2 regions of the Burkholderia sp. Bp8998 genome follow, and region 2 is predicted to be linked to the other one. Evidence: riboswitches for the same ligand, from Rfam matches in the RefSeq annotation. Region 2 holds a riboswitch; the other holds the start of a gene.
What was found. A riboswitch is a leader RNA that binds a small molecule or an ion and turns the genes downstream of it on or off. The one in region 2 is predicted to bind cobalamin.

Region 1: linked by a shared signal. The riboswitch ahead of DIE06_RS04500 (TonB-dependent receptor domain-containing protein) and the one ahead of cobA (uroporphyrinogen-III C-methyltransferase) in region 2 are both predicted to bind cobalamin.

The regions. Positions count from the first base shown of each region.
Region 1 covers NZ_QTQF01000002.1:367,142-373,051, reverse strand. Annotated here, with positions in the region: gene DIE06_RS04500 (TonB-dependent receptor domain-containing protein) at 1-1,893, opposite strand, end outside; cobalamin riboswitch at 2,221-2,414, opposite strand; gene DIE06_RS04495 (AraC family transcriptional regulator) at 2,523-3,569, opposite strand; gene DIE06_RS04490 (hypothetical protein) at 3,739-4,083, shown strand; gene DIE06_RS04485 (Dabb family protein) at 4,073-4,705, shown strand; gene DIE06_RS04480 (NADP-dependent oxidoreductase) at 4,762-5,754, shown strand; gene DIE06_RS04475 (SDR family NAD(P)-dependent oxidoreductase) at 5,798-5,910, shown strand, end outside.
Region 2 covers NZ_QTQF01000007.1:121,115-127,024, forward strand. Annotated here, with positions in the region: gene cobN (cobaltochelatase subunit CobN) at 1-696, opposite strand, end outside; gene cobW (cobalamin biosynthesis protein CobW) at 703-1,791, opposite strand; gene DIE06_RS10480 (HoxN/HupN/NixA family nickel/cobalt transporter) at 1,817-2,875, opposite strand; cobalamin riboswitch at 3,059-3,322, opposite strand; cobalamin riboswitch at 3,447-3,682, shown strand; gene cobA (uroporphyrinogen-III C-methyltransferase) at 3,792-4,601, shown strand; gene DIE06_RS10490 (cobalamin biosynthesis protein) at 4,598-4,975, shown strand; gene cobO (cob(I)yrinic acid a,c-diamide adenosyltransferase) at 5,010-5,612, shown strand; gene DIE06_RS10500 (cobyrinate a,c-diamide synthase) at 5,616-5,910, shown strand, end outside.

The DNA.
Region 1 (5,910 bases), on a different contig from region 2:
GCCGAGCGTGTTGTAGCCGTACGCGGTCATGTACTGACGGTCGAACAGGTTCGACAGCGTCGCCGACACCGTCAGGTGCGCATTGATCTTGTACGACGCGCGCAGGTTCACGGTCAGGTAGGACGGCAGATACGTGGCGTTGGCCGGATCGTCGAACGTCGTGCCGCCGTAGCTCAGCGTCGCCCCCGTGCTCAGCGCGTGCAGGTGCAGCTCGTCCCACGTGTGGTCGACGTTCACGCTGACGGTCTGGCGCGGCCGGCGGTTGAGCCAGCTGTCGTTGGTCTCGTCCTGCGGATTCAGGATCCCGATCGCGACGCTGACCGGCGTCGAGCGGCCGATCGTGCCCTTGTACGACAGGTCGATGCCGCGGATATGCGCGCGGCCGATGTTCATCGGCGAGAACGTCGCGGGGTTGTACGCGATCAGGTTGTTGACGCGCGTGTCGTAGAGCGCGGCGCTGAACGTGCCGTACGCGGTGTTCGCGTCGAGCGCGGCCTCGACCGAATCGCTGCGTTCCGGATTCAGATTCGGGTTGCCGTAACCGGGGTAGTACAGGTCGTTGAACGACGGCAGGCGGAACGCATTGCCGTACGACACGCGCGCCGTATAGACCGGCGTAATGGCCCACGACAGCGCGGCGTTGCCGGTGTTCACGGCCTTCCCGGCGATGATCTCGTGGCGGCCGGCGACGAACATCGTCACGCTTCCGAGCGTGGCCGACTGATGCAGCGAGAACGCGGAATCGTTGCGCGTCGGCACGCCGTCCGGCACGTCGACCGGCAGGAACGCCTGTTCGCGCGTGAAGTCGTACGCGATCTTCGTCTCGCCCGACAGCGGCAGGCCGAACAGATGGAAGCCGTGCGCCTGATGGGTCAGCGACGTCGACGAACTGATGCGCTGCGAGTTGATCTGGTCGGTCGGGAGGGTCGGGTCGCTCGCATACAGGAACTGGCGGTCGTTCGCATAACCGAACGACTGGTCGAATTGCGTGTCGGGCGAGATGTCGAGATGGAACGCGATGCCGGTCGTCAGCTGATGATCGAGCTCGCGGTTCGCAAAGCCGGCGTTGTCGAAGGACAGGTCGGAGCGGTGGTACAGCGCGAACGTCGAGATCGACCAGTTGTCGCGCGCATAGCCGAGGCGCGCATCGAGATCCTGCGCGTGATACGGATTGCGGCCGTCCTCGTGGTACGGCAACACGGGCCGCGTCGCGTCGATGCCGGCCGTGTTGTAGTCGTGCAGGCCGAGCGTGTAGGTGAGGCCGCCGAGCGTGGCCAGCGGCCCCGTCGACGGCACGGTGCCCGACGTGCGCAACTGCGTGTCGAAGGTCTTGTTCGAGCCGCCACCGAATGACACGGTGGTCTGGTTCGGCTGGCCCGCGGCGCGGCGCGTGAACAGTTGCACGACGCCGCCCATCGCGTTCGCGCCGAACGACGCGGCGGCCGGCCCCGAGATCACCTCGACGCGCTCGAACGCTTCGGTCGGCAGGTCGGCCCACGGCGCGATGCCGGTGGTCGGCGAGCCGATCCGGACGCCGTCGATGAACACCGCGACCTGGCTGGCCGACGAGCCGCGGATGCTGACGGACGCGGACGAGCCTGGGCCGCCGTTCTGCGAGACGGTCACGCCCGGCAGCGTCGCGAGCGCCTGCGTGATGCTCGGGTCGCTCGGCGACAGCCGGTCGAGGTCGGCGCGCGTGAGCACCTGCGTCGTCGCATAACGCTGGTCGAACGACTCGGGCAGGTGCCGCGTGTCGGTCACGCTGATCGTCGGCAGGTCGGCGCCTTCGGCGGGTTGGGGCGGCTGCGCGAGCGCCGTGTCGCCGGCGGCGTGGGCGATCGGGGAGAGCAGCGCGGTGGCGGCGGACGTGGCGAGAAGATGGCGAAGATTCATGAGGCGGCGAGCGTGATCGTGTTGCGGGTACGGCGAGCGTAAGCCGGTGGCGGTGCATACCGCCGGGTTATTGGTGGTCTATCGCGAGACCGGACAGCGTGGGCGGTGGTCGCGCGTGTCGTCATCGCATGTGCCAGACGACAGGGCGCGGCACACGTGTACGGACACGCCGCGCGGACGGGCGGCGCAACGGCGCGACACTTCCGGCGTGGAAGCGGAGGCGGAAAGACGGGACATCTGAAGGGTCCTGAGGTCGGGTCGTCCATGCAACGGGGCGACCGCCAAAGGCGGTGCTGGCGCATCGGGACACCCCGCCCGGTGCGGCTGCCTGGACCTCGGGTCGATGGCAGGTCTCCTGGCTTGCGGGTCGCTATTCGCACCGGCCTTCCCGGTTTCCCAGTGGCGTGGGGTGGTGCGAATTCGCCGCTCACAGTTGCGGGGGCAGCCGCAGATTCGAGGCACTGCCTCTCCTGCGTTCCCTTTTGATCCCGTCTCCGGGAACCATCAGCGCGCAAGCGTAATGGCGAGCGCTCCGGCGCGTCAATTATCGAGGTGTGCAGGGATGCGAAAAAACGTCAGTGTTCGCCGAATGCTTTCCAAAACCTTTCTTCCGAGGCAGTCGAACCGCTTTACGTCTGATGAAACGGGGCATTGGCAGCACTGCACTCGCGCCGGAACCGGCTCGGCGCGATACCCGTCCATCGCACGAACGCCCGCCGAAACGCTTCCTCGCCGCCGAACCCGAGATGCGTGGCGATCCGCGCGACCGGCCAGTCCGACTCGCGCAGGCAGCGCCGCGCGGCGTCGGCCAGGCACTGTTCGCGCAACGCGTGATAGCCGCTGCCTTCGGCGGCCAGCCGCCGCCGCAACGTCGCCTCGCTGACGCCGAGCCACGCCGCCAGCTCCGCGAGCGCGGGCAGCGCCTGCTCGCGCGCGAGTGCCGCGTCGAGAAAGCCGCGCACCTGCTGCGTCCATGACATGACGGCCGGCGCGGCATCGATCAGACGAAACGGGAAATCCACGAGGAACGCGGCGAGTTCGCCCGGCTGCCGGATCACGCGGGCATCGAGCCGCGCCGCGTCGAACGCGAAGCCGTAGGTCTTGCGGCCGACGTCGACCGGCGCGTTGAACAGCCCGAGCAGCGGCATCGCGTCGTCGCGACGCGGATGGCCGAGCCAGACTGCGTCCGGCCGCAGCGGTTGCCCGATCAGCCAGCCGAACAGCTGCAGATAGCAGAACAGCCCCGTCAGGTCGACAAGGCATGCGGCCGGGCTGCGCGTGCGGCGCAGCGAATCCATCCGGAACGTCGCACGGCCGTCGCGCACCGCGAGCGACAGCACGCCGGCGCGCGGCGTGAGCATCTCGCAGAACTCGGCGGCGCAGCGGATCGCGTCGGCGAGCGTCGCGCAACTGAGCAGGCAGCGGCACATCAGGTCGACTTCCTGCTTGCGCATCGGCGGATGGCCGTCGCCGCGCGCGACCTGCGCTTCGAGCCGCTCGATCGCGTCGCGGTACAGCGCGACGAAGCCGCCGGGTGTCGTCGGCGGGGCAGCAGCAACGGCAGGCGTCGCAGGCCGTTGCGCCGGCGGCGCGCCGCTGCGTGCCAGCTCGTCGAGCAGGCGGGCGCCGAGGCCCGGCAGCACGCGGCCGCGTGCCGGCAATACGCGCTGTTTCATACGTTTCCCGATCTGAGCGTTGCGACAGGGGTTGGTGAGCGGCCCGGTAGGGGTTGGCCGACCGCCGCCACGCAAGAATGCTATCCACGCCGGCCGCTTCCGGCCTCGCCGGAACGGCGTAGGCGGCCGGTACCGCATTCCGCCACGAACCATCCGGGACGACCCGCGAATGATCCAGATCGTAGACGAAATCACCCTCGCGCCCGAGCGCATTCCCGACGTGCTGGCACTGCTGCGCGACCGCTATTTGCCGGGCCACGCGGCGCGCGGACTGACGGCGGCCGGCCGCTGGGTGTCGCCGCCCGTCGCGGTGCCGGGGCAGCCGAGCACGCTGTGGCTGACGTGGCAGGTCGCCGATGCGCCGTCGTACTACCGGATGCGCGCGCTGACCGATGGCGACGTGGTCGCATTCTGGATGGCCGTCGACGTGCTGTGCGACGCGCGCCGCCGCCATGTGATGACCGACGCCGACGCATCGCTGCCCGCACTGACGGAGGTCGACCATGCGGCATGACACGGCGCAGGTATTCGTTTCGGCGACCGACGATGCCGGTGCGATCGAGCGCGCATTGCGCGACGCCGCGCAGGCGCTGCCCGGCGCGACCCGCGTGGTGCTCGCGCGCAATCTCGACGGCTGCTGGGGCGCGGGCGATTACACGCTCGACGTGCTGCGCGACGAGCGGGTGACCGATCGAGCGCTGGACGTCACCGCGCTGGCCCCGGTGCCGGGCGTCGTGCGGATCGACGGCGCCGCCTGCCGCGCGATCGGCGGCGGCCTGCGCGAACCGGCGCTGCGCGACGGCGTATGGCGCACGCTGATGCTGCGTATGCGGCCGGAGGCCGATGAAGCACAGGTGCTCGATCTCGAGCGCGAACTGCTGCGCATGCCCGCGTTCATGCCCGGCATTCGCAACTGGCGGCTGAGCCGGATCGTCACGCCGGGCGCGTGGACTCACGTGTGGCAGCAGGAATTCGCGCACGTCGGCGATCTGCTCGGCGAATACCTGCTGCATCCGTATCACTGGGGCTGGGTCGACCGCCGCTTCGACGCCGAAAGCCCCGACTGGACGGTCGATGCGATCTCGCACGCGTTCTGTCCGCTCGCGTCGAGCCTGCTGGCCGACACGGCGGCGTGACGCGCGGCGCGCACGCGACCCACCGCAATGCAAACGACAACACTGGAGACACCACCATGCGAGCCTTGCTGATCGACCGCGTCGGCCATTCCGACGCGCTGCGACTGGCCGACGTTCCCGCACCGACGCCCGGCCCCGGCGACGTGCTGATCCGCGTCGCCTGCGCGGGCGTCAATCCCGCCGACTGGAAATGCCGCGAGGGCTATCTCGGCGCGTTCATGCAGATGACGTTTCCGTTCGTGATCGGGTTCGATGCGGCCGGTGTGGTGGAGGCGGTCGGCGACGGCGTCGAGGGTTTCGCGCCGGGGATGCGCGTGTTCGCACAGACCGACGTCGGCGCGGGGCGCTGGGGCGCGTATGCCGAATACGTCGCGGTGCGGCACGACTCGGTCGTGCGCCTGCCCGACGCGGTCAGCTTCGCGGAAGCGGCGGCCACGCCGACGCCCGCGCTGGCCGCGTGGGCCGGCCTGTTCGACGACGGCGGGTTGCGTGCGGGGCAAACGGTGCTCGTGCACGGCGGCGCGGGCGCGGTCGGCACGTTCGCGATCCAGCTTGCCGTGCAGGCGGGCGCACGGGTCGCCGCGACGTGCTCGGCGCGCAACCGCGCGAGCGTCGAATCGCTCGGCGCGGCGGCGAGCATCGACTATCGCGCACCGGACATCGCGGCGGCCGTGCGGGCGTGGGCGCCCGGCGGCGTCGATCTCGTGCTCGATGCGGTCGGCGGCGACACGCTGCCCGCCGCACTCGACCTGCTGGCACCGGGCGGCACGCTCGTGAACATCATGACGCTCGCGGCCGGCGATGCGCAGCGGCTGGCCGCGACGAGCACCGAAGCCGCGCGGCGCGGCCTGCGCACCGCGATGACGTACAGCCGGATGCCGAGCGGCGCCAAGCTCGCGTCGATCGCGGAACGGCTCGGCCGGCGCGCGCTGCGCGTGCCGCGCTTCGACAGTTTCCCGCTCGAACAGGCGGCGCGCGCGCTCGACCTCGTTCAAACGGGCGACGCGAAAACCAAGTTCGTGCTGCATGTTGCGAATATCGCGGCGTGACGCCGAGCGGTCCGCACGCAACATCACCTTCACCGGAGACATCATGACCGACACCCGTACCGCGACGCTCGCGGGCAAATGCGCGCTCGTGACCGGCGCGAGCCGCGGCATCGGCCGCGCGATCGCGCAGCGCCTCGCGTCCGAATGCGCGACCGT
Region 2 (5,910 bases):
TCCCTCGCGCACGAGTGCATCGGCCAGCGCGTCGAACACGGCGGTGTTCGCGGCCTGCCAGTGCGCGCGATAGAACAGGATCGCGACGACGGGCGCGCCGGGCGTCCAGCGCGCGCGCCAGTCGTCGACGCTCGCCGGGTCGCGCGCCGGGTGATACAGCGCGGCGGCCGGCAGCGGGCGCGGCGGCTCGGGTTCGTCGCCGAAGCCGAGCGTATGGAATGCGATGCTGCGCAGCAACGCTTCGGCGTTGTGCATTCCGCCTTCGCGCAGATAACGCCACCACAGCCGGCACAGGTCGGGCGCGACCGTGCTCTTCGCGACGAGGTTCGGGTCTTCCTGCAGGTCGCCGGAGAACATCGCGAGCCGTTGCCCGCGCTTGGACGCGAGCGACACGGCCTGTTCGATCCCGTACGGCCAGTACGCCTCGCCGCCGAGATGATCGATCACGACCGTCATCGCGTGACGCAGCACGTCGTCGACATAGAAATCGACCGACGCCGGCTGCCGCAGGAACGTGACGTTCGCGAGCCGCACGCTCGGAAAGCCGGCCGGCAGCTTCGGCACGACGCTGGCCAGCAGCGACAGCGTCGTGTCGGCCGAGCTCAGGATCACGATGTCGGCCGGCTGCTGGTCGATCCGGACGACACCCTGCGTATCGTCGACGAAGCCACCCGGCGTGGTGCGCAGCAGATGCATCGCGCGTTACGCCTGTTGCACGTCGGCCGCGCACGCGGCGTCGAACGCGCGCTGCAGCGCGGCTGCGTCGAGCTCCTCGCCGATCAGCACGAAGCGGCTCGCACGCGTTTCGCCGTCCTGCCAGCGACGGTCGAAATAGCTGTCGAAGCGGCGGCCGACGCCCTGGATCACGAGTCGCATCGGTGCGTCGGGCAGCGCCGCGAAGCCTTTCGCGCGGTAGATCGTGTGCGTCTCGACCACGCGCTGCAGCGCAGCGATCGTCGCCTCGCGCGACCCCGCGTCGCCCGACACCACCACCGAATCGAAATCGTCGTGATGGTGGTCGTGATCGCCGTCGTCGGCCGAGCCGTGATGGTCGTGCCGCAGATGGATCGTTTCCTCCGATGCAGATTCGAGGCCCAGCAGCATCGCGAGGTCGAGCTCGCCGCGCGTCGCGCGCACGATCTTCACCTGCGGCGGGATTTCCTCGCGGATCGCGGCTTCGACCGCGGCGAACTGCGCGTCGGCGACGAGGTCGGCCTTGTTCACGATCACGAGATCGGCGGACGACAGCTGGTCGGCGAACAGTTCGTGCAGCGGCGACTCATGGTCGAGATTTGGATCGGCGCGGCGCTGCGCGTCGACAGCCTGCGGGTTCTCGGCGAACTGGCCGCTCGCGGCGGCCGGCCCGTCGACGACGGTCACGACCGCGTCGACCGTGAAGCTGTTGCGGATCGTCGGCCAGTTGAAGGCCTGCACGAGCGGCTTCGGCAGCGCGAGGCCCGACGTCTCGATCAGCACGTGATCGATGTCGGCGCGGCGCTCGACGAGCGCTTCCATCACCGGATAGAACTCCTCCTGCACGGTGCAGCACAGGCAGCCGTTCGCGAGTTCGTACAGCTGGCCCGACGCTTCGCCCGGTGCGCCCTCCGCATCCTCGCAGCCGATCCCGCAGCCCTTGAGGATTTCGCCGTCGATGCCGAGTTCGCCGAATTCGTTGACGATCACCGCGATGCGGCGGCCTCCGGCGTGCTGCAGGATGTGGCGCATCAGCGTGGTCTTGCCGCTGCCGAGAAAGCCCGTGACGATCGTGACGGGAAGCTTGCGTAGGGTCATGGTGGGTCCTGTGTCGAAAAGGGAGTCAGGCCGAGAGCGTCACGTCGATCTCGTCGTAGCGTTTGATGCGGTAGATCGCGGCCGATACGATCCAGCACGCGAGGAACAGGCCGATCACGACGTAGCCGAGCATCCCGAAATGCGAGGCGACCATCGTCGAGAAATTCCACACCGGGCCCTGCAGCGAGAGTTTATCCGCGAGCAGCGCGAGCACCTCGATGCCGCCGATCAGCGCGGCAACCAGCACCGACACGAACGTGATCGTCATGTTGTAGTAGATCTTGCGGATCGGCCGCACGTATGCCCAGCGGTACGCGCCCATCATCAGGATGCCGTCGGTCGTGTCGACGAGCGTCATGCCGGCGGTGAACAGCACCGGCAACACCATCACCGACCAGAACGACAGGCCGCCCTGCACTTGCGTGGCCGAGATGCCGAACAGCGCGATTTCGGTCGCGGTATCGAAGCCGAAGCCGAACAGGAAGCCGACCGGATACAGGTGCCAGCTGCGCGACACGAGGCGGAACAGAGGCCGGAACAGGCGGGCCAGCACGCCGCGCTGGTTCATCAGCATGTCGAGGTCGGCGTCGACGATCGGCTCGCCGCGGCGGGCCGCGCGAAACGTCCGGTAGACGGAGATCAGGATCAGCAGGTTGGCGGCTGCGAGCACCAGCAGGAAGAATGCCGACACGCTCGTGCTGATCACGCCGCCCCAGGTCTTCATGCTCTCGAAGCGCGCGAGCGATGCCGCGGTCAGCGCGACCGCCACGGACATCACGATCACCACCGTCGAGTGGCCGAGCGAGAAGAACAGGCCCGCGCCGAGCGGGCTACGGCCCTCCTGCATCAGCTTGCGCGTGACATTGTCGATCGCGGCGATATGGTCGGCGTCGACCGCATGGCGCAGCCCGAACACGTAGGCGAGCAGCGCGGTACCCAGCAGCACGGGCTGGTCGCGAAACGCGACGAATGCCCAGATCCACGCGCCGGCGTTGAACGCGACGAGCAAAGAATAGATCGCGATGATTTTGCCGCGCAGCCCGGACGGGCTGTCGTTGAACAGACGGAAGAACGAGTCGAGCATGATGCTCCTTTGCGAACGGTCGACATGATGAATGCCAACACGGCCGTCGTCGGCCCGGCGCGCGGCGCCGGCCGTTCCTCGCCCCGGCCCGCGCGCAGCGGTTGACGGATCGGCGGAGGAAGCGGGCAACGCTCGGGCGTCCGGCGAACGGCGGCCGTGGACGATGCGCCGCCTCCCCGCGGCGCTGAACCCCAACGTTTCGGCCGGTATCCGGGCTGACGAACACGCCGCTTCGCCTTCCCGGATGCGCGGCATCCAGTGGCGGTCGTCCGCATGCGGCAGGCATGCGGCGAAGCGGCGCTGCATCGCGCTGGGCGCGACGCGTTCGCTTACCGTTGCGGGGGCAGCACAGGTTGGCTCGACTGCGGCGCAGGCAGGCTCCCTGTTTCCCGTTTAACTGCGCGCGCCGGAGGAGCGCGCGCGAGCACCGAAACGCGTGCGAGTGTAGGCGGCGGTGCGGGGAGCGTCAAGGCGGAACGGGCCGCCGCGGCGCGTTCGGCGTGGCCGCGCACCGTGCGGGGGCCGCTCGCGGCGCCCGCACGGCGGGTTCGCGCGGGCCGACCGCTGTGCTATCGTATGCGCCGCGTTCGGTGCTCGCATGCGTATTCCGCGCACGCAGTTAAACGGGAAACAGGAGGCGGAGGTCCGCCCGGCCTGTGCTGTCCCCGCAACGGTACGCCGCCCGCGCGCCGCGGTTCCCCCGCACGCGCCCAGGCCGCCCGCGATGCCACTGCCCTTCAGCGGGCGGGAAGGCTGCGGCCTGGCAAGCGGCCAGCCCGGATACCGGCCGACGCAAGGGGCGAGCCCGCTGCTCGCCGAACGCCCGATCCGCGGGGGACGGATGGGGTGCGCTTTCCGCCCGCGCTCGCGCGGGCTTTGCCCGATCCGTCATGCCTTGCCTGTCCGCCGGCCGCCGATGTGCCGCTCGCTGTCCCCTTTCCACCGCTACGACACGGTGTGCGCCGTGCCGCGTCCGATGAGCCGCGCCTGGCTCGTCGGCGCCGGCCCCGGCGACGCCGATCTGCTGACGCTGAAGGCCGTGCGCGCGATCGCCGCGGCCGACGTGCTGCTCGTCGACGATCTCGTGAACCCCGACGTATTGCGCCATGCGCGCGCCGACGCGCGTATCGAGCATGTCGGCAAGCGCGGCGGCCATGCGTCGACGCCGCAGCAAACGATCGTCGCCGCGATGCTCGCGCACCTGCGCGCGGGCCGCAGCGTCGCACGGCTCAAGGGCGGCGATCCGTTCGTGTTCGGCCGCGGCGGCGAGGAGTTGCTCGCGCTCGGTGCGGCGGGTTTCCCGGTCGAGGTCGTGAACGGCATCACGGCCGGGATCGCGGCCCCGGCCGCGCTCGGCATTCCGGTCACGCATCGCGGCGACGCGCAGGGCGTGATCTTCGTCACGGGCCACGGCGCGGGCGCCGACGAACCCGACTGGCGCGCGCTCGCCGCGACGCGGATGACGATCGTGATCTACATGGGCATACGCCGGCTCGACGCGATCGTGGCCGCGCTGCGTGACGGCGGCGTGCCCGGCGACACGCCGTGCGCGGCGATCGAGAACGCGACGCGCGATGCGCAGCGGCACGTGCTCGCGACGCTCGACACGGTCGTCGAACGCGTGGGCGCGACCGGTATCGGTTCGCCCGCGATCGTCGTGATCGGCCGCGTCGCGGCACTCGCCGACGATCCGGCGGTGCGCGCGGCGCTCGGCGGCCGCGCATGATGCGCGTCGCGCTCGGCGTCGGTTTCCGCGCCGGCGTGACGGCCGCGCAACTCGATGCCGCGATCCGCGCGGCGCTGGCGCACTACCCGGGCGCCGAGCCGGCCGTCGTCGCGACGCTCGCCGACAAGGCGCATGCCCGGCCGCTGCGCACGCTGTGCGCGCGCCGCGGCTGGCCGCTGGTTGCGTTCGACGCAGCGCAGCTCGCGCAGTGTCCCGAACCGGCATTGAGCGGCCCGTCGGCTGCCGCCCTCGCGCGTTTCGGCGTCGCGGGCGTGGCCGAGCCGTGCGCGCGGCTCGCGGCGCCCAATGGCCGGCTGCTCGGCCCCAAATCCATCCGGGACGGCGTGACGGTCGCGCTCGCCGGCCCGCTCTGAACCCTTTGTTTCGCTTTCGACAGGACGATTCCCGATGAAGACCGATGCCGAATCCCATCAGCGGATGACCGAACGCCGCCGCGCCGGCCATGAAAAGAAGCAGGCTGCCGCCACCCAGGAAAAGGGCCTGCTGATCGTCAACACCGGCAACGGCAAGGGCAAGAGCACGGCCGCGTTCGGCATGGCCGTGCGCGTGCTCGGCCATGGCATGCGGCTCGGCGTCGTGCAGTTCATCAAGGGCGCGCTGCACACGTCCGAGCGCGACTTCCTCGGCGCGGTCGCGGAATGCGACTTCGTGACGATGGGCGACGGCTATACGTGGAACACGCAGAATCGCGACGCCGACATCGCGACCGCGCGCAAGGGCTGGGACGAGGCGCGCCGGATGATCGAGAGCGGCGAGTACCGGATGGTGATCCTCGACGAGCTGAACACCGTGCTGAAGTACGAATACCTGCCGCTCGACGAAGTGCTCGCGACGATCGTCGCGCGGCCGGATTCGGTGCACGTCGTCGTCACCGGCCGGCATGCGCCCGATGCGCTGATCGATGCGGCCGACCTCGTCACCGAAATGCGGCTCGTCAAGCATCCGTACAAGGAGCAAGGCGTGAAGGCACAGCGCGGCGTGGAGTTCTGACCGATGCCGGCCTGCCCCGCGCTGTTCGTCAGCGCACCCGCGTCCGGCCAGGGCAAGACGTCGGTGACGGCCGGCCTCGCGCGGCTGCACCGGCGGCTCGGCCGGCGCGTGCGCGTGTTCAAGACCGGCCCGGATTTTCTCGATCCGATGCTGCTCGAACGCGCCAGCGGCGCCCCCGTGCATGCGCTCGACCTCGGGATGGTCGGGGAAGCCGGCTGCCGCGCGCTGCTCGCCGATGCGGCGCGCGACGCGGACCTGATCCTGATCGAAGGCGTGATGGGCTTGTTCGACGGCACGC